DNA from 2 places in the Burkholderia ambifaria AMMD genome. Region 2 is predicted to be linked to the other one. Evidence: riboswitches for the same ligand, from Rfam matches in the RefSeq annotation. Region 2 holds a riboswitch; the other holds the start of a gene.
The links. A riboswitch is a leader RNA that binds a small molecule or an ion and turns the genes downstream of it on or off. The one in region 2 is predicted to bind manganese.
Positions count from the first base shown of each region.

Region 1: linked by a shared signal. The riboswitch ahead of BAMB_RS25915 (sodium:calcium antiporter) and the one ahead of BAMB_RS04485 (TMEM165/GDT1 family protein) in region 2 are both predicted to bind manganese.

Region 1 is NC_008391.1:2,212,638-2,224,633, forward strand. Features, by position in the region: gene BAMB_RS25905 (efflux RND transporter permease subunit) at 1-1,505, shown strand, start outside; gene BAMB_RS25910 (copper-binding protein) at 1,502-1,867, shown strand; gene BAMB_RS25915 (sodium:calcium antiporter) at 1,991-3,001, opposite strand; yybP-ykoY riboswitch at 3,116-3,260, opposite strand; gene BAMB_RS25920 (heavy metal sensor histidine kinase) at 3,395-4,810, opposite strand; gene BAMB_RS25925 (heavy metal response regulator transcription factor) at 4,807-5,478, opposite strand; gene BAMB_RS25930 (hypothetical protein) at 5,757-6,143, shown strand; gene BAMB_RS25935 (hypothetical protein) at 6,238-6,534, shown strand; gene BAMB_RS25940 (TolC family protein) at 6,531-8,102, shown strand; gene BAMB_RS25945 (multicopper oxidase family protein) at 8,104-9,399, shown strand; gene BAMB_RS25950 (copper-binding protein) at 9,482-9,829, shown strand; gene copC (copper homeostasis periplasmic binding protein CopC) at 9,844-10,239, shown strand; gene BAMB_RS25960 (CopD family protein) at 10,236-11,177, shown strand; gene BAMB_RS25965 (ExeM/NucH family extracellular endonuclease) at 11,375-11,996, shown strand, end outside.
Region 2 is NC_008390.1:963,672-975,667, forward strand. Features, by position in the region: gene pepN (aminopeptidase N) at 1-2,571, opposite strand, end outside; gene BAMB_RS04480 (DUF4136 domain-containing protein) at 2,759-3,460, shown strand; gene BAMB_RS04485 (TMEM165/GDT1 family protein) at 3,533-4,105, opposite strand; yybP-ykoY riboswitch at 4,146-4,325, opposite strand; gene guaD (guanine deaminase) at 4,428-5,744, opposite strand; gene BAMB_RS04495 (hypothetical protein) at 5,741-6,124, opposite strand; gene BAMB_RS04500 (adenosine deaminase) at 6,152-7,177, opposite strand; gene xdhC (xanthine dehydrogenase accessory protein XdhC) at 7,196-8,200, opposite strand; gene BAMB_RS04510 (disulfide bond formation protein B) at 8,835-9,347, opposite strand; gene BAMB_RS04515 (amidase) at 9,491-10,867, opposite strand; gene BAMB_RS04520 (GntR family transcriptional regulator) at 10,875-11,555, opposite strand; gene BAMB_RS04525 (gamma-glutamyl-gamma-aminobutyrate hydrolase family protein) at 11,825-11,996, shown strand, end outside.

The DNA of each region.
Region 1 (11,996 bases), on a different replicon from region 2:
GCGACCTGCTGTATATGCCGACCGCATTGCCGGGCATCTCGGCCGACAAGGCGAGCGAGCTGCTGCAGCAGACCGATCGGCTGATCAAGACCGTGCCCGAGGTCGATACGGTGTTCGGCAAGTCGGGGCGCGCGGATACGGCGACCGATCCCGCGCCGCTCGAGATGTTCGAAACGACGATCCGCTTCAAGCCCCGCAGCGCGTGGCGGCCGGGGATGACGCCCGAGAAGCTCGTCGACGAACTCGATCGCACGGTGAAGGTGCCGGGGCTGTCGAACGTGTGGGTGCCGCCGATCCGCAACCGGCTCGACATGTTGTCCACCGGCATCAAGACGCCCGTCGGCGTGAAGATCTCCGGACCGGACCTGCCGGGGATCGACGCGATCGCGACGCAGGTCGAGGCGGTGGTGAAGCACGTGCCGGGCGTCACGTCCGCGCTCGCGGAACGGCTCAATGGCGGACGCTACATCGACGTCGACATCGACCGGCTCGCGGCCGCGCGCTACGGGCTGTCGGTGGCCGATATCCAGTCGGTCGTGTCGTCGGCGATCGGCGGCGAGGACGTCGGCGAGGTGATTGCGGGGCGCGAGCGCTTTCCGATCAACATCCGCTATCCGCGCGAGATTCGCGATTCGCTCGAGAACCTGCGGCAGCTGCCGGTCGTCACCGCGCGGGGCGCGCAGCTTCGTCTCGGCGACGTTGCACGCGTCGCGATCGCCGACGGGCCGCCGATGATCCGCAGCGAGAATGCGCGGCTGTCCGGCTACGTGTACGTCGACATTCGCGGCACCGATCTGCGCACCGCGGTTCGCGCGATGCAGCAGGCGGTCGCGCAGCAGGTCGCGTTGCCGCCCGGCTATTCGATCGCATGGTCGGGCCAGTTCGAATATCTCGAGCGCGCGGCGGCAACGCTGCGCACCGTGGTGCCGGTGACGCTCGCCGTGATCTTCGTGCTGCTGTTCCTCACGTTCGGCTCGGCAGCCGATGCGCTGCTGCTGATGTCGACAGTGCCGTTCGCGCTGGTCGGCGGCTTCTGGCTCGTCTGGGCGCTCGGCCACGCGGTATCGGTCGCGACATCGGTGGGTTTCATCGCGCTGGCGGGCGTGGCCGCCGAGTTCGGCGTGGTGATGCTGCTGTACCTGAAGGGCGCGCTGCGGCGCCGCGTCGACGCCGGCGAGCCGCTGACCGATGCCGTGCTGCTCGACGCGATTCGCGAAGGCGCGGTGCTGCGCGTGCGGCCGAAGGCGATGACGGTGGCCGTCGTGCTTGCCGGCCTCGTGCCCATCATGATCGGACACGGCGCCGGCTCCGAAGTGATGCAGCGCATCGCCGCGCCGATGGTCGGCGGCATGGTCACCGCACCGCTGCTGTCGATGTTCGTCATTCCCGCCGCATGGCTTTTGCGACAGCGCCGGCGGGTGCGCAGCGCCAGCCGCCGGCGGCATTCCGATGCAGTTCCTCACGGCATGAACGTGCCGTCCAACCCCACTGGAGAATCACGATGAAGATGAATCAACTGATCGCCACTGCCGCTGCCGCTCTCGCGACCGGCGCGTTCGCCGTACCCGCGCTTGCCGCGGGCGACATGTCGGGCATGGAGATGTCCGGCGTGAAGATGTCCGGCGGCGCGGCCGAATCGGGCACGGCGCTGACCGATGCCGAAGTGAAGAAGGTCGATGCCGCGAGCGGCAAAATTACGCTGAAGCACGGCGCGCTGCAGAACGTCGACATGCCGTCGATGACGATGGCGTTCAAGGCGAAGGACGCGGCGATGCTCGCCGAGGTTCATGCGGGCGACAAGGTGAGGGTGCGCGTCGAGCGCGTCAACGGCACGCTGACGATCGTCAGGCTCGAGAAGGCATCGTAAGCGCGGCAATGCGGGCGGCGTAGCCGCCGGCAGCGACGGCCGCGGCTCACGATGCGGCTTCGTGAACCGCGGTCGGGCGCGTGGATGCGCCCGACGTTGCCCGATCGTGCGCGATGTCGCGTTTCAGCGCGTCAACGTCACGAACAGATAGCCGACGTACCCGGCCCCATTCGCGAGCAACGCCCAGATCGCGAGCCCGTGCGCGCGGGCATTGACGCGCAGCCAGGCCGCCGCCGCGAGCGTGATGATCACGCCGGTCAGCACTTCGGGGCGCGGCTCCCACGGCGTCAGCATGATGCCGATCGCCGGCAGCAGCGTGCCCTGGAACACCATCGCGCCGGTGATGTTGCCGAACGCGAGCGTGTCTTTCTTGCGGCGGATCCACAGCACGCTGTTGACCTTCTCGGGCAACTCGGTGGCGATCGGCACGATGATCAGCGACAGCAGCAGCGCGGAGATGCCGAGCAGCTGCGACACGCCCTCGACGCCATGAATGAAGCCCTTCGCACCGCCGACGAGCAGCGCGACGCCGATCGCGAGCTGCAGCGCGATGGTCGCGAGGTTGGTGGGCAGCCCGATGCGCGACAGGAACATCGCGTGCGGCGCTTCGGTGCCGTGCCCGGCATCGACGAGCTGCGTCGACGCGCGGAACGTCATCACGACATACAGCACGTAGATGCCGACCAGCATCGCGGCGAGCAGCGCGCGGACGCCCCACACGTGATGCGGGACGAACATCGCGACGGTGGCGAGCGCGAACGCGGCGATGAAGTAGTTCAGGTCGCGCACGAAGCCGGTGCGCTCGGGCTTGATCGTGCCGGTCAGGCCGCGCGAGCGGATCACGGCGATCGTCATCAGGAAGGTCGTCAGCGTCGCGAGCATCAGCGGCGCGCCGAGAATCGCGCCAACGCCGATTTCCTCGTTCACGGCCGCATTCGACGTGCCGCCCGCGAGCGCGAGCAGCGGCACCATCGTTTCGGGCAGCGCGGTGCCGACGGCCGCGAACAGCGAACCGGTGACGCCTTCGGAAATCTTCAGCCGTTCACCGAGATGTTCGAGCGCATTCGTGAAGAACTCGGCGGCGACCAGGATGACGATCAGCATGAACGCCAGTTCGACGAGCATCAACGTCATGCGGCACCTCCGCAGGCAGGCATGCAGGCGGTCATGGAACGGATGAAACGCGAAGGACAGGCAACGAGGAACATGGGGACTCCGTGGTCGGACGTGGACGAACCATGACGCATCAGCCGACGTCCGACCAGGAACGGCGCGATGCGTCGATGGTCTCGCCAGACCGATTCGGCCGAACGCGCCACGGCCGCAGGCCGAGTATGTTGACGTGTTCGCTTTCCGGGGGATGGAAAGCAGGCTACTCCCCAAAGACGAAGGGCAGTCTAGCCGAGCCGGCCGCTTTCGGCAAGCTTGTGCGGTCACACCCTTTCATTCGGAAAGGCAGGTCGAGCGACAGCGGATGCGCATGCCGTAGCGGGGAAGCAATCGGCGTACGCGGGCGTCACGCGCGTGTCACGCAGCGCGGGCCGGGAAATACAGTGCGAAGGTCGTGCGTCCGTCGCGGCTCTCAACCTCGACCTTGCCGCGGTGCAGCTCGATGATCGACTTGACGATCGCAAGCCCGAGCCCGGCGTTGCGCGCCGCGCCGTGCCGCGACGAATCGATCCGGTAGAAGCGCTCGAAGATCCGCTCCATCTGTTCGGGCGGAATCTCGACGCCCCGGTTCGTGACTTCGACGACCGCGTAGCCGGGCCGCGTCGATACGGTCAGCTCGATCGTCGAGCCGGCTTGCGCGTGTTCGAGCGCGTTCGACGCGAGATTGCTGACGGCGCGCCGGAACAGCGTCGCGTCCGCGACGACCGGCGCTTCGCCCTGCACCGCGAGGTGCACGCCGGCCTCGTCGGCCAACGCCTGGAAATACGACGCGAGCCGGCGCAGCTCGGCGCCCGCATCGAGTTCGACGGTCTTCAGGTGCTGCCGCGCATTGTCGGTGCGCGCGAGAAACAGCATGTTCTCGATCATTCGCTGCAACCGTTCGCATTCCTCGATGTTCGAATCGATCAGCGCCTCGTATTCCTCGGTGGTGCGGGCGCGCGACAGCGTGACCTGCGACGAGCTGATCACGTTCGCGAGCGGCGTGCGCATGTCGTGTGCGAGATCGGACGAGAACTGCGACAGCCGCACGAACGCGCGCTCGAGCCGGTCGAGCATCCGGTTGACCGACGTGGCGAGCTCGTGCAATTCGACCGGGCCACCGCGTGCATCGAGACGCGCATTCAGGTTGTGTGCCTCGATGCGCGAGGTCTGCCGGCCGAGGCTCTCGACCGGGCGCAGGCCGCGGGACGCGACCGCGTAGCCGAGTGCGCCGACCAGCAGCGCGCCGAGGGCGGCCGCGAGCCAGATGTCGACGCGATAGCTTTCCAGCAGCGACTGGCGATCGGCCGCCGTGCGCGCGAGCGCGACCTGGATGGCTTCGCCCGACGGCAGCGTGGCGTGCGCACGCACGCAGCGCGACGTGCCGATGCCGGGCGGAGCGCAGGTGAACGGGCTCGCCGCCACGGCCGCTGCGTCGGCCGGCTGCGGCCGAGCGATCACCGACGCGAGCGTGTTGCCGGCTTCGTCGGTGTGTTCGACGAGCGGACGGTTCGCGGCGTCATAGATGCCGAGATAGACGCCCGGATGCGACAGCAGCACTTCATGGAAGACGGCCGGATCGGCGCGCAATGCCGCCGTCGAACCGCTCGCGCGCGCAAGCTGCAGGAACTGGTTGAGCTTGCCGGCGATTTCGATATCGTCGCGCCGGGTCAGCTCGGCGGACAGCGAGCGATACAGGTACGCGCCGGTCAGCGCGAACACGAGCGCGGCGACGGCGGCGAACGCGAGCGTCAGGCGCCGGAGCAGCGAATACGGCGCGGGGCCGCCGGTCACGAGCGATCCTCGAGCACGTAGCCCATGCCGCGGATCGTGTGGATCAGCTTCTTCTCGTACGCGTTGTCGATCTTCGCGCGCAGGCGCTTGATCGCCGCATCGACGACGTTCGTGTCGCTGTCGAAATTCATGTCCCAGATCTGCGACGTGATGAAGGTGCGCGTCAGCACCTCGCCTTCGCGTTCCGCGAGCAGCTGCAGCAGCGCGAATTCCTGCGCGGTCAGGTCGATGCGGTTGTCCGCGCGCCGTACCCGGCGCTTGATCAGGTCGATCTCGAGATCGGCGACCTGCAGGAGGTCGCGTGCATTGCGCGGCGCGCGCCGCAGCAGTGAACGGATACGGGCGAGGAACTCCGCATACGCGAACGGCTTGAGCAGGTAGTCGTCGGCGCCCAGTTCGAGCCCCGTGACCTTGTCCTCGATCGCGTCGCGCGCCGTCAGCAGCAGGACCGGCGTCTGCTTCTGCGCGCGCAGCCGCCGGAGCACCTCGAAGCCGTCCAGCTCGGGCAGCATCACGTCGAGCACGACGAGATCGAAATCCTCGTGCAGCGCGAGGAACAGCCCGTCCTTGCCGTTCTCGGCCACGTCGACCGTATAGCTCGCCTCCGCCAGCCCCTTGCGCAGGTAGGACGCCATCTTGGGTTCGTCTTCGACTATCAGTATCCGCATGGTGGAGCAGGCCGTTCGTGATTCATCCGTGATTCCAGCCGGTCAGTGTAACGCGTGAGCTTAGGGCGCCGCGCGTGCGCGAAAGATGACCGGCGGATGACGGAATTGTCATGAAGCGTGCTCGCCGTGCGATGCCCGCGTTTCATGAAAAACCGGTCATGTTTCGGCCATGTCGTCGTCACGACGGCGGCGATAAGCTGCGGTGGTCTTGTGTCCGGAGCGCGCCGTTGCGGTGGCGCTCCCGTTCATCCGGTCGTAGCCTGCCTGATTCCGCATCCATGTCGTACTGGCGCAAATTCATCCTCGTCGTGCTGCTGGCGCTGAGCCTGCCGATCCAGTCGTTCGTGACCGTGTCGATGCAGTGCGCGGGCGCTGTTGCTGCCGTGCCGCATGCGGAGCATGAAGCGAGCGCCGATCACCCGGCCGCGTCGCGTGCGATGCCGAGCGCGCAGGGTGGCGAGCATGCGCATGAAGGCCACGCACGGCATGCATCGTCGTGTTCGTCGTGCGGAGCCTGCTGCTTCGGCACCGGCATCGCCGATCCTCCCGCGGTGTCCGCGGCCTCGGGTATCGGTATCGCGTTCGTCGCTTTCGCGTCGTCGCCGGTCGTCGTGTCGTTCCTGACCGGCGGCATCGAGCGGCCGCCGCGCCGGCTTCCCGTCTAGTCCTTGCCTTCTTCCGCGGCCGAGCTGCCGCGATCCGCAAACCGTGCCGGCGGTCATTCGACGCCCGTCGCACGACTCACGACGAGAAACACCTATGCGATTGATCACTGCGGCGCTGCTTGGCGCGGCGGCCCTCGTGCCGTCGCTCGCGCCTGCGCAAACTCCGCGTCCCGATCCGGCCGATGCCGCCGCGCCGGTGCAGGACGTCACCGTGCCGTCCGCGTTCGACGGCTACGCGCCGTATCGGGACGATGCAGGCCCCGGCTGGAAACAACTGAACCGCGACGTGATGGAGCGGCCCGCGAAGGGGCATGCGAAGGCGGGAAGCGCGAAGCCCGGAAACACGGCGGGCGGCGCGGCCCATTCGATGCACGGAGAGGCCGCGCAATGACGAGACTTGCAATGTCACCGCGAATCGGCGCGACCGCGCTCGTGCTGGCCTTCCTCGCCGGCTGTACGACGTTCTCGAAGGACGGCGGCTTCGACGCCGTGTCGTCCGCCGCATCGGCGCGCATCGGGAAAGACGCCGTGATCGTCAGGACCGACGCCGATCGCGACGCCGTCGACGCGCGCACGAAGGAACTGCTCGCGAAACCGCTGTCGATGGACGACGCGGTGCAGCTCGCGCTGCTGAACAACCGCGGCCTGCAGGCGTCGTACGCGGCGCTCGGGCTGTCGGAGGCCGATCTCGTGCAGGCCGGCCGGCTGCCGAACCCGCGCTTCTCGTTCAGCCGCACGCGGGCCGGCGACGGCGAGCTGAGCCTCGGGCGCACGTTCTCGGCCAACGTGTTCGCGCTGCTGACGCTGCCGCTCGCGACGAACATCGAACGCCGCCGCTTCGAGCAGACCAAGCTCGAGACTGCCGATGCGATGCTGAAGGTCGCGGCCGACGCGCGCCGCGCGTATGTCGAGGCCGTCGCCGCCGAACAGGCCGCCAACTATGCGCGGCAGGTGCGCGACGCCGCGAGCGCCGCCGCCGAACTCGCGCTGCGCATGCGCCAGGCCGGCAACTTCAGCCGGCTCGACTACGCACGCGAACAGGCGTTCCATGCGGACGCGGTCGCCCAGCAGGCGAAGGCGCAGCAGCAGGCCGTGGCCGAGCGCGAGAAGCTCACGCGGGCGATGGGGCTGTGGGGCGAGCGCACGCGCTACGCGCTGCCCGAGCGTCTGCCCGACCTGCCGAAGGCGCGCCCGGACCTGCCGGATCTCGAACGCTACGCGATGAGCAACCGTCTCGACATCCAGGCCGCGAAGCTGCAGACGCAGGGCGTCGCGTCGTCGCTCGGACTCAGCAAGGCGACGCGCTTCGTCAACGCCGTCGATCTCGGCTACGTGAACAACTACGAGACCGACAAGGGGCAAGAGCACGGCTACGAGATCAGCGTCGAGATTCCGCTGTTCGACTGGGGCGGCGCGAAGGTCGCGCGGGCCGAGGCCGTCTACATGCAGTCGGCGAACCGGCTCGCGCAGACCGCGATCGACGCACGCTCGGAAGTGCGCCAATCGTACGCGGCGTACACGACGAGCTACGACGTCGCGACGCACTATCGCGACGAAGTCGTGCCGCTGCGCAAGACGATCTCGGACGAATTGCTGCTGCGCTACAACGGGATGCTCGCGAGCGTGTTCGAGCTGCTCACCGATGCGCGCGAACAGGTCGGCGCGGTCAACGGCTACATCGATGCGCTGAAGGACTACTGGCTCGCCGAAACCGATCTGCAGTTGGCCGTTGGCGGCCGGCTGCCTTCGCAGTCGACCTCGCAGCCGACTTCGCAGCCGGCATCGCAGTCGACCTCGCAGCCACCCTCGCAGCCACCCTCGCAGCCACCCTCGCAGCCACCCTCGCAGCCCACGCCGCGCGCATCCACGCCCGCCGCCTCAACGCCCGACGCTGCACCGCAGCCGGCTTCCTCTCCCGTGGCGCAACCGGCGCCCGCAACGCATCCGGAAGGTCATTGACATGGTGTCACGTCGACAATTTCTCAGCGGCTCGGGCGCCGCGCTGCTCGGTGCGGCGATGGTCAGCAAGGCCGGCGCCGCGTCGCTGCCCGAAGCGCCCACGATGGCGAAGGCCGGCACGCAGCCGCCGCTCGTGCCGCCCAACGGCCGTCCGTACACGCCCGTCGCGACGCTGAACGGCTGGACGCTGCCGTGGCGGATGAAGAACGGCTGGAAGGAATTCCACCTGACGGCCGAGCCGGTCGTGCGCGAGATGGCGCCCGGGATGAACGCGAACCTGTGGGGCTACAACGGCCAGTCGCCGGGCCCGACGATCGAGGCCGTCGAGGGCGACAAGGTCCGCATCTTCGTGACGAACCGCCTGCCCGAGCACACGACGATCCACTGGCACGGGCTGCGGCTGCCCAACGGGATGGACGGCGTCGGCGGCCTCACGCAGCCGCATATCCCGCCGGGCAAGACCTTCGTCTACGAGTTCCAGCTGGAGGCGCACGGCACGTTCATGTATCACCCGCACGCCGACGAGATGGTGCAGATGGCGATGGGGATGATGGGCATGTTCATCGTGCACCCGAAGGATCGCGCGACGATGCCGGTCGATCGCGACTTCGTGTTCCTGCTCGCCGCGTACGACATCGACCCGGGCAGCTACACGCCGCGCGTGAACGAGATGACGGACTTCAACATGTGGACGTTCAATTCGCGTGTGTTCCCGGGCATCGACCCGCTGCCGGTGCGGGCGGGCGACCGCGTGCGGATTCGTTTCGGAAACCTGACGATGACGAACCATCCGATCCATCTGCACGGCTACAGCTTCGAGGTCGCCGGCACGGACGGCGGCTGGATTCCGCCGGCGGCGCGCTGGCCGGAGGTGACGGCCGACGTCGCGGTCGGCCAGATGCGCGCGATCGAGTTCACCGCCGATCGCCCCGGCGACTGGGCGTTCCATTGCCACAAGTCGCATCACACGATGAATGCGATGGGCCACCAGGTGCCGAACTTGATCGGCGTGCCGCAGAAGGATCTCGCGCAGCGCATCGGCAAGCTCGTGCCCGACTACATGGCGATGGGCAGCACTGGCGGCGCGATGGGCGGCATGGAGATGCCGCTGCCCGACAACACGCTGCCGATGATGACGGGCACCGGCCCGTTCGGGCCGCTGGAGATGGGCGGCATGTTCACGGTGCTGAAGGTCCGGCAGGGGCTCGGCCGCAACGACTATCGCGATCCGGGCTGGTTCCGGCAACCGAAGGGCACGGTCGCCTACGAATACACCGGCGAATTGCCGGACGGCTGAGCGGCGGCCAACAGTGGCAAGCGGTGGCCGCGCGGTGCGGCCGCCGGTTTCATTTCACTCACTCTGGATGGAGCAGGCAATGATGAAGAAAGGACTGGTTTCGATTGCAACGGGTTGCATGCTGGTGTTTTCCACGGCGTCGTACGCGGCCGGCGACATGGCCGGCATGGACATGGGCGGCAACGCGAAGCAGGGCGCCGACGCGACGCGCAAGATGTCGCATGGCGAGATCCGCAAGGTCGACACGGCCGCGGGCAAGCTGACGATCAAGCATGGCCCGCTCGAGAACCTCGGGATGGACGCGATGACGATGGTGTTCAAGGTCAAGGACCCGGCGATGCTCACGCAGGTCAAGGCCGGCGACAAGATCGACTTCGTCGCCGAGGACGTGGACGGCGCGTTGACCGTCGTCGAATTGCGCAAGCCGTGATGCCGGGGCCGAACATGCACACGAAGATCACGATGCTTACGCGGTTCGTCCGCGGCGTCCGCTTCGTCGCGGCCGGCGCGCTGATCGCCGCCGCGCCGGTTGCGGCCTGGGCGCACGGCAAGCTGGAGAGCGCGACGCCCGCGACCGGCAGCACGGTCGACACCGCGCCCGATACGTTGCGGCTCGCGTTCAACGAAGACCTCGAGCCCACCTTCAGTTCGGTGAAGGTGTCGGACGCGAACGGCAAGCCCGTCGCGCACGACAGCGCGAAGGTCGATCCGGCGACGCCGCGCGTGATGACCGTCGCGATGCCGAAGCTCGCGCCGGGTGCGTACACGGTGCAATGGGTGGCGATGACGGCCGACGCGCATCGCACCAAAGGCACCTACACGTTCAAGGTGAAAGGGTGAACGAAGGCTTCGTCGGCATGCTGCGGCTGGTGGCCGTGGCGATCCAGAACGCCGGCTTTGCCGTCGTCGTCGGCACGCTGCTCGGCAGCCGCTGGCTCGCGCGGGGCGCGTCGGCGTGGCAGCACGGCATCGCGCGGCGGCTCCTCGCGACGCTGCGTGGTGCGTCCGTCGTGTCGCTGCTGGCGAGCATCACGGCGTTCTGGGCGCACTGCGCGTTGATGAGCGAAGTGCCGCTGCTCGAAGCGGCGCCGGCCGTGCGCGCAATGCTCGCCGGCACGGGGTTCGGTCATGCGTGGCTGGCCGGCGCCGTGTTCATGCTGGGGGTCGTGATCCTGTCGTTCGTGCGTCGCGTGACCGATACGCGCTTTCCGTTCGCGATCTGGGCCGCGCTCGCATGCGTCGCGCTGGCGCGCAGCAACGGCGGCCATCCGGTCGACGCGGGGCTGTTCAGCGTGCCGGTGTGGGTCGACTGGCTGCATCTGCTGGCGATCAGCGCGTGGGTCGGGCTCGTGCTCGTGACGGCGTTCGGCGTGATGCCGCGCTTCACCGGAATGCCCGCGAGCGAGCGCACGACCGGCGCGTCGTTCGTGCAGTCGCTTTCCGATGCGTCGACGCTTGCCCTGGCCGTGCTGTTCGCGACCGGTGCCTACAACGGCTGGCGCGGCGTCGATACGCCGGACAACCTGCTCGCATCGACGTACGGGCAGATCCTGCTGCTCAAGCTCGCGCTCGTGCTGATCGCGGCGGCGCTCGGCGGGCACAACCGGTTCTTCGGGATGCCGAAGCTGCTGGCCGCGCTGAAGGATCCGGCGGCCGCGATGCCGGTCGTCGCGTTGCGCGGGTTCGGCGCGGTGCTGCGGATCGAGGCGGTCGTGCTCGCCGGCGTGCTGATGGTGGCGGCCGTGCTCGTGTCGAGCGCGTTGCCGGGGACGGTCTAGCGTCGCGGCGGGGTGGGTGGTGACGCCGGCAGCGGGAAATCGTCGGAACGGGGCCGGCCTTCGTCGGACGATTTCCCGCTTGCCGAGCGCAATCGCGCAGTGATACAGGGGATTACGTAAGCCTATCTTCTGGTTACTAAAAACTGTCACCGAGCGCCGCTAAGCTTTCGCCACCCTCACAACCGGGATTCCCCGTCATGCGCTCGACAATCCGCCTGTTTGCCCCGCTATTGCTGCTGCCCACGCTTGCCGCGCCGGTTCTCGCGGCGACCGCCGCCCCCGTCAGCCCGAACTGCGGCGGTAGCACGACGCCGATCGCCGACATCCAGGGGCCGGGCGCGCCGTCGCCGCTCGCCGGCCAGAACGCGTCGATCGAAGCGGTCGTCACGGCCGATTTCGGCGGCACGTACGGCTTCGGCGGCTTCTTCGTCCAGCAGGCCGACCCGCAGCGCCGCAACCAGCCGGGCGTGTCCGAAGGTCTGTTCGTCTATGCGCCGAAAGTGCGCGCGAAGGCCGGAGATCTCGTGCACGTGACGGGCAAGGTCGAGGAGAAATACGGGCAGACGCAGCTCACGCTGTCGGGCGCGATCGCGGTGTGCGCGAACGGCCAGACGGTCACGCCGGCGACGCTCACGCTGCCGGTCGACAGCCCGAACGCGTTCGCCGCGTATGAAGGGATGCTGGTGCGCCTGCCGCAGACGCTCACCGTCACCGACAACTACGAGCTCGGCCGTTACGGCAGCACGATGCTGAGCAACGGCCGGCTGCGCACGCCGACGAGCGTGGTGTCGCCGTCGCAGGCGCAGACGCAGATCGATG
Region 2 (11,996 bases):
CGAGCGGGCGAGGCGCGCGGCGACTTGCGGATTGATCGCGTCCAGCGCGAGCACCTGTTCGGCCCAGAACGCGTAGCCCGAACCGTCCGCCGCGTGGAATTGCGCCGGGTTCGCCGCGCAGAAGCTGAAGATCAGCGAGCGTGCGCGGTTCGGATTCTTCAGGTTGAACGCGGGGTGGGCCATCAGCTTGCGGACTTTCGCGAGCGTCGGCTGGGCGGACGTGCCGCGTTGCGCGGCCTGCATCGCGAACCACTTGTCGATCACGAGCGCTTCCTTCTCGAAGCGACGGTAGAAGTCGTCGAGCGCATGCGTGGCCGCGTCGTTCGCGCCCGAGGCCGCGGCGGACAGCAGCGCGCCGAGCGCGGCCGCGCGATCGGTCATGTTGTTCGCGGCGTCGTACTGCGCGGTCGCGATGCGCACGGCGTCGGCCGGATCCTCGAGTTCGGCGAGATACGCGAGCGCGAGGTTCTTCAGCGCCCGGCGGCCGGACGCTTCGGGCGTCGGCTCGTACGCGCCGGGCGTCTGGTGCTGCTCGTACGCGGCGAGCCACTCGGCGCGCAGCGCGGTCGCGAGCTGGCGGCGCACGAACTGGCGGGCGCGATGCACGGCGGCCGGATCGGATTCCGCCATCTGGTCGGCGAGATAGGTTTCCGACGGCAGCGTCAGTGCGAGTTCGCGGAACGCGGGCGACAGGTTTTCATCGGTCAGCACGCGGCGGAACGCGGCGACGAAGTTCTCGCCGAGCGTGAGCGGCTGGTTCGCGGCGGCGCGCGCGGCGAGCGTCAGCAGCGCGCGCGTCGCGAGGCGCTGGCCGGCTTCCCAGCGGTTGAACGGGTCGCTGTCGTGCGCGAGCAGGAACGCGAGATCGTCGTCGCTGTAGTCGTACTCGACGATCACCGGCGCGGAGAAATTGCGCAGCAGCGACGGCAGCGGCTGTTCCGGCACGTCGACGAACGTGAAGGTCTGTTCGGTGTCGGTGAACTCGAGCACGCGCGTCGTGCCCGACGCGGCGGCTTCGCCGTCGACGCGCAGCGGCAGGTCGCGGCCGTCGCGGCCGATCAGGCCGATCGCGAACGGGATCAGCAGCGGCCCCTGTTGCGTGTCGCGCGCCGCCGGCGACGCGTCGCCGTAGCCCTGCGAAAGCGTGACCGTGTAGCGGCGTGCGGCCGCGTCGTACGCGGTACGCACCGACACGCGCGGCGTGCCGGCCTGGCTGTACCAGCGCTCGAACTGCGCGAGATCGCGCCCGTTCGCGTCGGCCATCGCGTGACGGAAATCGTCGCACGTCACCGCGTGACCGTCGTGGCGCTGGAAGTACAGGTCCATCCCCTTGCGGAACCCGTCGCGGCCGAACAGCGTCTGGTACATCCGCACGACTTCCGAGCCTTTCTCGTAGACGGTCATCGTGTAGAAGTTGTTGATCTCGACGTAGCTTTCCGGACGCACCGGATGCGCCATCGGGCCCGCGTCCTCGGCGAACTGCAACTGGCGCAGCACGCGCACGTCCTCGATGCGCTTGACCGCGCGGGCCGCCGATGCGACGTCGTCGCCCGCTGCCATGTCGGCCGAGAATTCCTGATCGCGGAACACCGTCAGGCCTTCCTTCAGGCTCAGCTGGAACCAGTCGCGGCAGGTCACGCGGTTGCCGGTCCAGTTGTGGAAGTACTCGTGGCCGACCACCGACTCGATGTTCGCGAAGTCGGTGTCGGTCGCGGTCTCGGGGTTCGCCAGCACGTACTTCGTGTTGAAGATGTTGAGCCCCTTGTTCTCCATCGCGCCCATGTTGAAGTCGCCGACCGCGACGATCATGAAGCGGTCGAGATCGAGCTCGAGACCGAAGCGCTTCTCGTCCCAGCGGATCGAATGGATCAGCGAATCCATCGCGTGACGGGTCTTGTCGAGATCGGCCGGTTCGACCCACACCTGCAGCAGCTTTTCCTTGCCGGAGCCGGACGTGATCTTCTCCTCGATCGCGACGAGCTTGCCCGCGACGAGCGCGAACAGGTAGCTCGGCTTGCGGAACGGATCTTCCCATTTCGCGAAGTGGCGGCCGTCGGGCAGCTCGCCCGAATCGACCAGGTTGCCGTTCGACAGCAGCACCGGATAGGCGGCCTTGTCGGCGCGCAGCGTGACGGTGTACGACGCCATCACGTCGGGGCGGTCGAGGAAGTAGGTGATGCGGCGAAAGCCTTCGGCCTCGCACTGCGTGAAGAAGTTGCCGCTCGATACGTACAGGCCGGACAGCGTCGTGTTCTGGTCCGGCGCGCACGCGCTCTCGAGCGTGAGCTCGAACGCGTCGGGCACGTTTTCGACGGTCAGCCCGTGGTCGTGCGCACGCACCGCACCGTACGGCGCGCCGCCGAGCCGCGCGCCGAGGAATTCGAGCGCTTCGCCCATCAGCTCCAGATGCGGGGTGGGCGCCGCGTCCGGATTGCGGCGCACGCGCATCGTATTCCTGACGATCGTGCGGGCCGGCGCGAGATCGAACTCGAGTGCGACGGAATCGATGAGGAAGGCCGGCGGCGTGTAGTCGGCGCGGCGGATCACGGTGGAGGAGGCGTTGTCGGACATGGTCGTCGAGATCGGAGGGGTGGGGATCGGACCCGCAGCGCGGACCGGGCGAATCGGGCCATTGTACAAAGGCTTGCGGCCGCGCGCCGCAGCGAACTTTTTACCGGTTCGGGGAGTCCGCGTATTATCGGCATCCCGTGCGGTTCGCGCGGTGCGACGGACGGATGACGGATCGACGAGGATCGACATGAAACGCGAATGGATTCAACGCGGTGCGGGGTGGGCGGCGGTGCTGTGCGTGGCGCTGCTGACGGGCTGCACCAGCTACGTGACGACGCAGGTCACGGCCTTCTCCGACTGGAGCGGCAGCGACGCGACACGCACTTACGCCTTCACGCGCACCGATGCGCAGAAGCACAGCATCGAGCAGTCGACCTACGAGCCGATCGTCGCGAACGAGTTGTCCGCGTACGCATTCCGGCCGGTGCCGGCCGCGCAGGCGCGCTATCTGGTCGGGCTGACCTACGGGGTCGGCAGCGATCTGGTGACGGTGCCGCAGCCGGTCTACTACGACCCGTGGTTCATGGGGCCGGGGCCGTACTGGCGGGGCGGGCCGTGGGGCCCGTGGGGGCCCTGGGGGCCGATGCCGGCCGGTTATGTCGCGCAGACCTATCAGGTGTTCGACTACACGCTCGGCATCCGGATCACCGAGCGCGCGACCGGCAAGGAGGTCTACAACGTGACCGCGCGCACCACCGGCGACAACGGTGCGCTGCTGTATGCGATGCCGTTCCTCGCGCGCAGCGCGCTCGCCGATTTCCCGTTGGCGAACGGCGCGATCCGCACGGTGCGGCTGCCGGTCGACAAGCGCGGCGGGCCCGCGGCGCCAGCCGCCAACGAGCGTGCGGTGCCGGCCGTGCCGGCCTCGGGTGCGGCGGTCGCGAAGTAACGCGCAATCTCGACACCGGCGCGGCCGCCCGGTCGCGCCGCCTACCTGCGTGCGTGGTGTGCGTCGTATGCGTCAGAACCCGACGCCCAGCAACGCCAGCACGCCCAGCACGACGAACAGCACGGCCGCGATGCCGTGCACCAGCTTCGTCGGCAGCCGGTGCGCGAAACGGTCGCCCAGCAGGATCGCGGGCACGTTCGCCAGCATCATCCCGAAGGTCGTGCCGGCCACCACGCCGATGTAATCCTGGAAGCGCGCGGCGAGCGCGACCGTCGCGATCTGCGTCTTGTCACCCATTTCCGCGAGGAAGAACGCGACGAGCGTCGCGCCGAACACGCCGAGCCGCGAGCGGGTCGCATTGGCTTCGTCGGCATCGAGCTTGTCCGGCACCAGGATCCACAACCCCATCGCGATGAACGAGAACGCGAGCGCCCAGCGCATGATCGACGGCGTGACGAGTATGCCGAGCCACTCGCCGAACGCACCGGCAAAGCCATGGTTCACGAGCGTCGCGACGAGCACGCCGAGAATGATCGGCACCGGCTTGCGATAACGCGCGGCCAGCACGAGGGACAGCAGTTGGGTCTTGTCGCCGATTTCAGCGAGGGCGACGGCGCCGGTGGAGATCAGGAAGGCTTGAGACACGTATGGGGTTCCACGGGCCGATGTTGTGCGTGCGAGCGACGATCCACCGCGCGCCGGGCCCTGATGCGGCGCGCAGTGAACCATCGGTCTCGCCAGGCCTCGGTGGCTGCGTCCGCCATGGCCGAATGAATGGCCAAGTCTGTTGACGGACGCCTCCGTCACGATGCGCGCCGGAAGCGCGGGACATCGAGCGGAGCGGCTACTCCCCAATGAGGGCCGGATTCTAGCACGGCGCGTGCGGCGGGCGGAGCGAATCCGGCGGCTCCGGGATGCGCCGTGACGCACGCCGGAGCGGGGGAGGAAGCGGGCAAACGCGCGCGCGTCAAGCGGCGGCGCGGCGTGCGGCACCGCGCTCGTGCACGAGCCGGCCGGCCGCGTACGTGCGGTACACGGCGCGATCGTCGCCGAGCAGCGCGAACGCGAACAGCAGTTCCTCGAGCGAATCCGCGCGCTTCGTGCGGCGCGCGAGCAGCGGCGTGGCCTGCGGGTCGAGCACGATGAAGTCGGCTTCGGTGCGCGGCGCGAGCGTGCCGACCGTGTCGGCGAGATCGAGCGCGTGCGCGGCGCCGGCCGTCGCGAGCCAGAACATCCGCGTCGCGCTCAGGTGGTGGCCCGACAGCCGCGCGACCTTGTGCGCCTCGTTCATGGTCTGCAGCATCGAGAACGACGTACCGCCGCCGACGTCGGTCGCGAGCGTGACCGGCACGCCGTATTCGCCGGCCTTGTCGAAGTCGAACAGTCCGCTGCCGAGAAAGAAGTTCGACGTCGGGCAGTGCGCGACGACGGTGCGCGTCTGGGCCATCCGGCGGCGGTCCTCGTCGTCGAGGTGGATGCAGTGGCCGTACACCGCGCGCGGACGCAGCAGCCCGTAGCGATCGTAGATGTCGAGATAGCTGCGGTGGCCGGGGAACAGCTCCGCGACCCATTTCACTTCATCGACGTTTTCTGCGACATGGCTCTGCACGAACACGTCCGGATGGCGGCGCGCCAGTTCGCTGCACGCCTCGAGCTGCGCCTCGGTGGACGTCGGCGCGAAGCGCGGCGTGAGCGCGTACAGCTGGCGGCCGTTGCCGTGCCAGCGGCCGATCAGCTCGGCGCTGTCGTCATAGCCCGATTGCGCGGTGTCGCGCAGGAACTCGGGGCAGTTGCGGTCCATCAGCACCTTGCCCGCGATCATCCGCACGTCGCGGGCAGCGCTCGCCGCGAACAGCGCGTCGGCCGACTGCTTGTGCACGGTGCAGTAGACGAGCGCGCTCGTCGTGCCGCACGCGAGCAGTTCGTCGACGAAGAAGTCGGCGACCTCGCGCGCATGCTCAGGATCGCCGAACTTGCGCTCGGTCGGGAACGTGTACTTGTCGAGCCACGGCAGCAGGCCGGGTGCCGGTGACGCGATCATGTCCGTCTGCGGATAGTGGATGTGCGTGTCGATGAAGCCGGGCACGATCAGCTTGTCGCGCAGGTCGTGGACGACCGCATCGCGCGCGAGCGTCGGGGCGAGCCGCGCATACGGGCCGGCCGCGACGACCTTGCCGTCGTCGACGATCAGCAGGCCGTCGGTCTCGTGGTTCGCGGCCTGGCTCGACTGCGCCGGGTCGCCGTTGAAGGTCAGCAGCTGGGAACGGAAAGCGGTTTGCGTCATGACGAATGGTCCTGCATCAAGGTAAGGCGAACAGAAGAAAACGGTCGGTGCCGCGCGGGCGACGGCTTGAAGGGCGCGGCCCGTGCATGCGCGATGCGGCGGCGCGAGAACGCGGGCGCACCGCGGACTGCGCGTGCGCACGCGAGCGTCGCGGCCGCCATCACGCGGTTGCCGGCGGACGGCGCCACGATCGCGATGGGCGCAGCGGCGAGCGGCATGACGCGCCGCAACGACAGGCTTCGGTGCACGACGATGCGCAACGCCGTCGCCGCGCGCGCGACGGGCGCGATGCCGGTGTGCAGGTGCCGCGCACGCATGCGGCCGGCGCGGCGCTGGGCCGAACCAGTCGTCGCGAAGCGGATGTCGTCGCGCTGTTTCATCTGTCTAGCGAACCTCGATGCCGGCCGTCACGCAGCCTGCCAGTACGAATCGAGACGCGCGATCAGCGCGTCGCGCGCTGCCGCGTCGACGAACGATGCCTCGAAGCCGTTGCGGATCACGGTATGCACTTCGGCGTCCGTCAGCTGCAGCCCGTCGACCGTCGCGAAGTAGTTGTCGTTGACGTAGCCGCCGAAGTAGGCCGGATCGTCGGAGTTGATCGTCACCGCGACGCCGCGATCGAGGAGCGACTTCAGCGTGTGCTTCGCCATGTCGTCGAACACGCACAGCTTCAGGTTCGACAGCGGGCACACGGTCAGCGCCACGCGCGTGCGCGCGAGGCGTTCGACGAGCGCCGCATCCTCGATGCTGCGCACGCCGTGGTCGATCCGGTCGACCTTCAGCACGTCGAGCGCTTCGTGGATGTAGGCGGGCGGGCCTTCCTCGCCCGCATGCGCGACGAGCTTCAGCCCGAGCGCACGCGCCTTCTCGAACACGCGCGCGAACTTCGCCGGCGGATGGCCGAGCTCGGACGAGTCGAGGCCGACGCCGATCAGCCGGCGGCGATAGCGTTCGAACAGCGGCCGCGCGGATTCGAACGTCGCGAGCGCGTCGTCTTCGGACAGGTGGCGCAGGAAACACAGGATCAGCTTGCTCGACAGCCCGCGTGGCTCGGCATCGGCGAGCGCGCGGTCGATGCCGGCCACCACCGTTTCGATCGGCACGCCGCGTTCGGTGTGCGTCTGCGGGTCGAAGAACAGTTCGGTGTGAACGACGTTGTCGGCGAGCGCGCGTTCGCAGTACGCGGCCGTCATGTCGTAGAAATCCTGCTCGGTCAGCAGCACGCTCGCGCCTGCGTAATAAATGTCGAGGAACGACTGCAGGTCGGTGAACGCGTAAGCGGCGCGCAGCGCGTCGATCGACTCGTACGCGAGCTTCACGCCGTTGCGTTGTGCGAGCGCGAAGATCAGCTCCGGCTCGAGCGAGCCTTCGATATGGATGTGCAGTTCCGCTTTCGGTGCGCGGGCAATCTTGTCCTTGAATGTCGGGGTCATGGCGTTGTTCTTGGTCGGTCAGAAGGTAGGGGAAGCCTGCACGGGTGCGTTCGCCTCGACGGCCTGCAGCAACTGCGCGGCCACCGAGATCGCGATCACTTCGGGCGCCTTGTCGATGATGCCTTCGACGCCGATCGGGCAGCGCATCCGCGCGACCTGGGCCGGGTCGATGCCGATCGCTGCCAGCCGATGATCGAACTGCACGCGCTTGGTGCGCGAGCCGGTCATCCCGAAGTACGCGTAGTCGCCGCGCCGCAGGATGCGCTCGGCCAGCACGAAATCGAGTGCGTGGTCGTGCGTCATCACGACGAAGTACGCGTGCGGCGGCGCCGTGTCGACGGCGTCGGCCGGGCTGGCCACCGCGTCGATCGCGAGATTGCCGATCCCGGCGAGCGCCTCGGCCGGCGGGAACGCCGCAGCGGGCCCGTCGATCCAGCGCACGTGGCACGGCAGCGTCGCCAGCACCTTCACGAGCGCGGTGCCGATGTGTCCGGCGCCGAACAGCATGACGGGGAACGCATACGGCGCGATCGTTTCGGTCATCAGCGACACGCCGCCGGTTTCCCACAGCAGGCAATCGGCACGCGCGGCGGGCGATTCGGGCTCGCTCAGCAGGGGCGCGCCCGGCGAGGGGCCGAATGATACGCTACGCACGGTCGCGGCGCCGGCCGCGACGCGCTTCGCGAGCGACATGATCCAGCCGAGGTCGCCGACATCGAGCCGCTCGAACGCGAGCACGACCGCGCCGCCGCAGCACTGGCCGAGGCTCGGGCCGAGCGCGAGCCGTTCGAGCCTGCGCGCGTGGGGCACGTGCGCGCCGTCCTTCAGCAGATGCCGCGCGATTTCGATCGCCTTCCATTCCAGATGACCGCCGCCGATCGTATGGCGGGCCATGTCGCGCGTGACGAGCATCTTGGTGCCGGCCTCGCGCGGCGCGGAGCCGTCGGTATGCGCGACCGTCACGAGCACGGCCGCTTCGCCGTGCGCGAGCAATTGCTGCAGATCGCCGATCCACGCTTCCATCAGCACGCTCCGTTCACGACGACGCGGCACGACGCGCGGCGCGCGCTGGCGGGTGCGGCGGGTGTGGCGGTCACGAGGACTGACGGGAGCGACGCAGGCGGGCCGCACGGTCGATGCGGTGCGGCGGTGGTGCGCCGCGGGCGCGCGCGAACGACGCCGCGGGACGGGCGGACGCCATGAGGGTGACGGATGCGGATGGTGTGCGTTGTCATGAGAAATCCAGTCGACATTGCGGATCGGGCGCGCGTTACGCAGGAGGTGAGACCGCCTGGCCTCGCGCACGTAGATCGCCATCCAGTCGCGAAGATAGCACCGCAACGCGGCGGGAACATCACCGGGCGGTGATCCGGGCTATCAGGCAGCGATCATGTCGATCATAGGCCCGCCGCGCGGGATCGGGGGCGTCGGTGCGCGCGTATCGGGCCGAAACGCTTGCGTGGCGGGGCATGCGCGTGGATGTCGCGCGGATGTCGTGCGATGTGCGTTCGCCCGGAAATCCGGGCTGCGGCGGGGTTAGGTGTTTACGCGCGGCCGGCAAGGCCGGGCCGGCAAGGCGTGGCCGGCAGGGTGCGGCCGCGCGGGACGTCGCCGGCGGCGCCGGACGAACGCGGGCCGGCTACGCGGCCCCGACCGGTCAGCCTGCCAGCTTGCGGCGATGGCGCCAGAGGCTCGACGCGACCGCGACCAGGATCACGGCGAAGCCGATCAGCGCCCAGCCGGGCAGCAGGATGCCGAAAATCGGCGGATAGACCGTCTCGCACAGGCCGGCGACCTTGAACATGCCGGGGAACCACTGGGCGGGCGGCAGGCTGTCGACGATCGGCTGCAGCGTGTCGAAGCCGCAGCTGAAGCCCGGATTCATCTGGATCGACAGGTGTCGCGCGGCGGTGCCGACGCCGCCGGCCGCGGCGATCGCGATCAGCAGCTCGAACACCCAGATGACGCGCCAGTTGCGGATACCGGCCGCCAGGAACGCGAAGATCCCGATCGCCGCGAAGAAGTAGCGCTGGATGATGCACAGCGGGCACGGATCCTCGTTCTTCACATATTGCAGGTACAGCGCGCCGGCCAGCAAGGCGATGCACACCCAGCCGAGCAGCATCAGCAGGCGGCGTTCACGGCGGAGTGCGAGCGTGGAGTCATTCATGTCGGCGGGATTCCTGTCGTTGGTCGGTCCGATAAACAATCGCGCGATTTTAGCGCGAACGATCTGGCACGAAACTGACAGCGCGCGTGCGGCACCCCGCCGCACCCGCTTCATCATGGTCCGTCGTCATTGCGCTTGCGCAGTCATCGGATCGTGTTCAGCACGGCCTCGACCGCCTGGCCGATCGCGAGCAGCGCATCGTCGCGATGCGGCGCGGCCGCGAGCATGAGGCCGACCGGCGCCGCGTCGCGCGGATGGCACGGCAGCGACAGCGCGCATGCATCGAGGAAGTTGAAGGCGCTCGGGTTGCGCAGGATCAGCGCATTGGTGCGCGTGAACGCGGCGTCGTCCGCTTCGAGTTCGGCGATGCGCGGCGGCACGACCGGCACCGTCGGGGCGACGAGTGCGTCGAAGCGCGACCAGACCGTGTGTGCCGCTTCGTCCAGCATCGCCTGGCGGGCGGCGAGCAGGTCGAGATAGTCGGCCGCGCTCGCCGGCTCGCCCTTCAGGATGCGCGACAGCACGCGCGGGTCGTATCGGTCGCGGTGCTGCGCGAGCAGCGGGCGATGCCACGCGTACGCCTCGATCGGCGAGAAGCCGAAGCGGTTGATGTCCGGCAGCCGGTCGAGCGCGGAAAAGCGCACTTCCGTGACGATCGCGCCGGCGGCCTCGAGATGCTTCAGCGATGCGTCGAGCGCGGTGGCGACGTCGGCGTCGACGCCGTCCGTCACATAGTTGGTCAGCACGCCGAGCCGCACGCCTTCGAGCGGCCGCGCGGCCGGCACGTGCGGCTCGAGGCCCGCGAGCATCCGGTCGACGAGCGCGCAGCAGGCAACCGTCAGGCCGATCGGGCCGAACGAGTCGAGCGTCGTCGACAACGGCACGCCGCCTTGCGTCGGAATCCGGCTCGCGGTCGGCTTGAAGCCGGTGAGCCCGCACAGCGCGGCCGGAATCCGGATCGAGCCGCCGGTGTCGGTGCCGAGCGCGACGGCCGCCATCCCGTCGGCGACGGACGCCGCCGCGCCGGACGACGAACCGCCGGCAATGCGTGCGTCGCCCGGTACGTCGCGGTGGTACGGCGAGCGCGGCGTGCCGAAGTGGGGATTCAGGCCGAGCCCGGAGAACGCGAACTCGCTCATGTTGGTGCGGCCGACCAGCACCGCGCCCGCACGCTTGAGCCGCGCGACGGCGACCGCATCGGCCTGCGCGGGCGGCGCGCCGTCGAGCACGCGCGAGCCGGCGCGCGTCACCTGGCCCGCGACGTCGAACAAGTCCTTCACCGACACGGGGATGCCCGCGAGCGGCGACAGCACGGTGCCGGCGGCACGCAGGCGATCGTGCGCGTCGGCCGCCGCGCGCGCGTTGTCGGCGTCGACTTCGGTGAAGACGGCCGCGCCCTGGCCCGACGGATCGGCGATCCGTTCGAGCGCGACGTCGACGAGCGCGCGACTCGTGGTCCGGCCGGCGGCGAGGTCGGCGGCGAGCCGGGCGAGCGGGGGGAAGGGCGTGAAAGTGGTCATGGGCGGCTCAGGGGCGAAGATGTTGGACAAGGGTGGCGCGAAACGAATCGATATGGCGTTCGACGGCCGCGCGTGCGCCGGCGGCGTCGCGCGCGGACAGCCGCTCGAACAGCTCGCGGTGTTCGCGCTGGACGTCGGACAGGTGGTGCGGTTCGGACAGCGTCACGAACCAGAAGCGCAGCGAGCGTTCGTGCAGCGCGCGCAGGATCTCCGCGAGCACCGTATTGCGTGCCGCCGCGGCGATCGCCTGATGAAACGCGCGGTCGAGCTCCATCATGCCCTCGACGTCGTGCGTGTCGACGCACGACTGCCCGTCGTCGAGCAGCGCGGCGATGCGGGCGAGATCGTCGGGCGTCGCATGGCGGGCGGCGAGCTCGACGCAGTGCGCTTCGTTGATGCGCCGCACGTCGATCACCGCGACGATCTCGTCGAGCGACAGCGGTTGCACCAGCAGCCCCTTGCGCGGCATCACCGACAGCAGCCCTTCGAGCACCAGCCGGTGCACGGCCTGATGGACCGGCGTGCGGCCGATGCCGGTGCGTGCGACGAGGTCGGCTTCGTTGAGCGCGGCGCCGGGCTTCAGGCGCATCGTGATGATGTCGCGCTGGATCAGCGCGTACGCGCGCTCGGCGAGGCTGAGCGTCGAGGCGGCGGGGCGGTCGGGCAGGGCATCGGGCAGGGCGTTCATGCGGAGGCCGGCTGGAGCACGATCATGGCGCGAGTGATCAGGGAAGATAGGCAATCCGTGAATATTATTGTGATATATCACTGATGTCCAGTTCACCGGGGCGACCCTTCGAGGCCGCCAGACGACTTACTCTGACGCGTCCGGCGCCGCGTGCGACGACTTGCAACAATATCGACAGGATGTTGCAGGTTTACCGCGCGATCGTGCACTGAAGCATAATGAATCCTCGTCAATCCAAATACGCGCGAGCGACGCACCAGACCATCGTCATGAGCGAAACCACGCCTTCCCCGGCCGGTCTGACCGGCACCCCTTCCGCGTCTTCCCGTTCCCCCCGTTCCGATCCGGCACACGCGCCGGAGGTACCCGCCACGCAGTCCTCCGTCGCGCAGGCTGCCGCGGCCGAGGATGTCGCGGCGGACGGCGCATCGCCGGTCACGG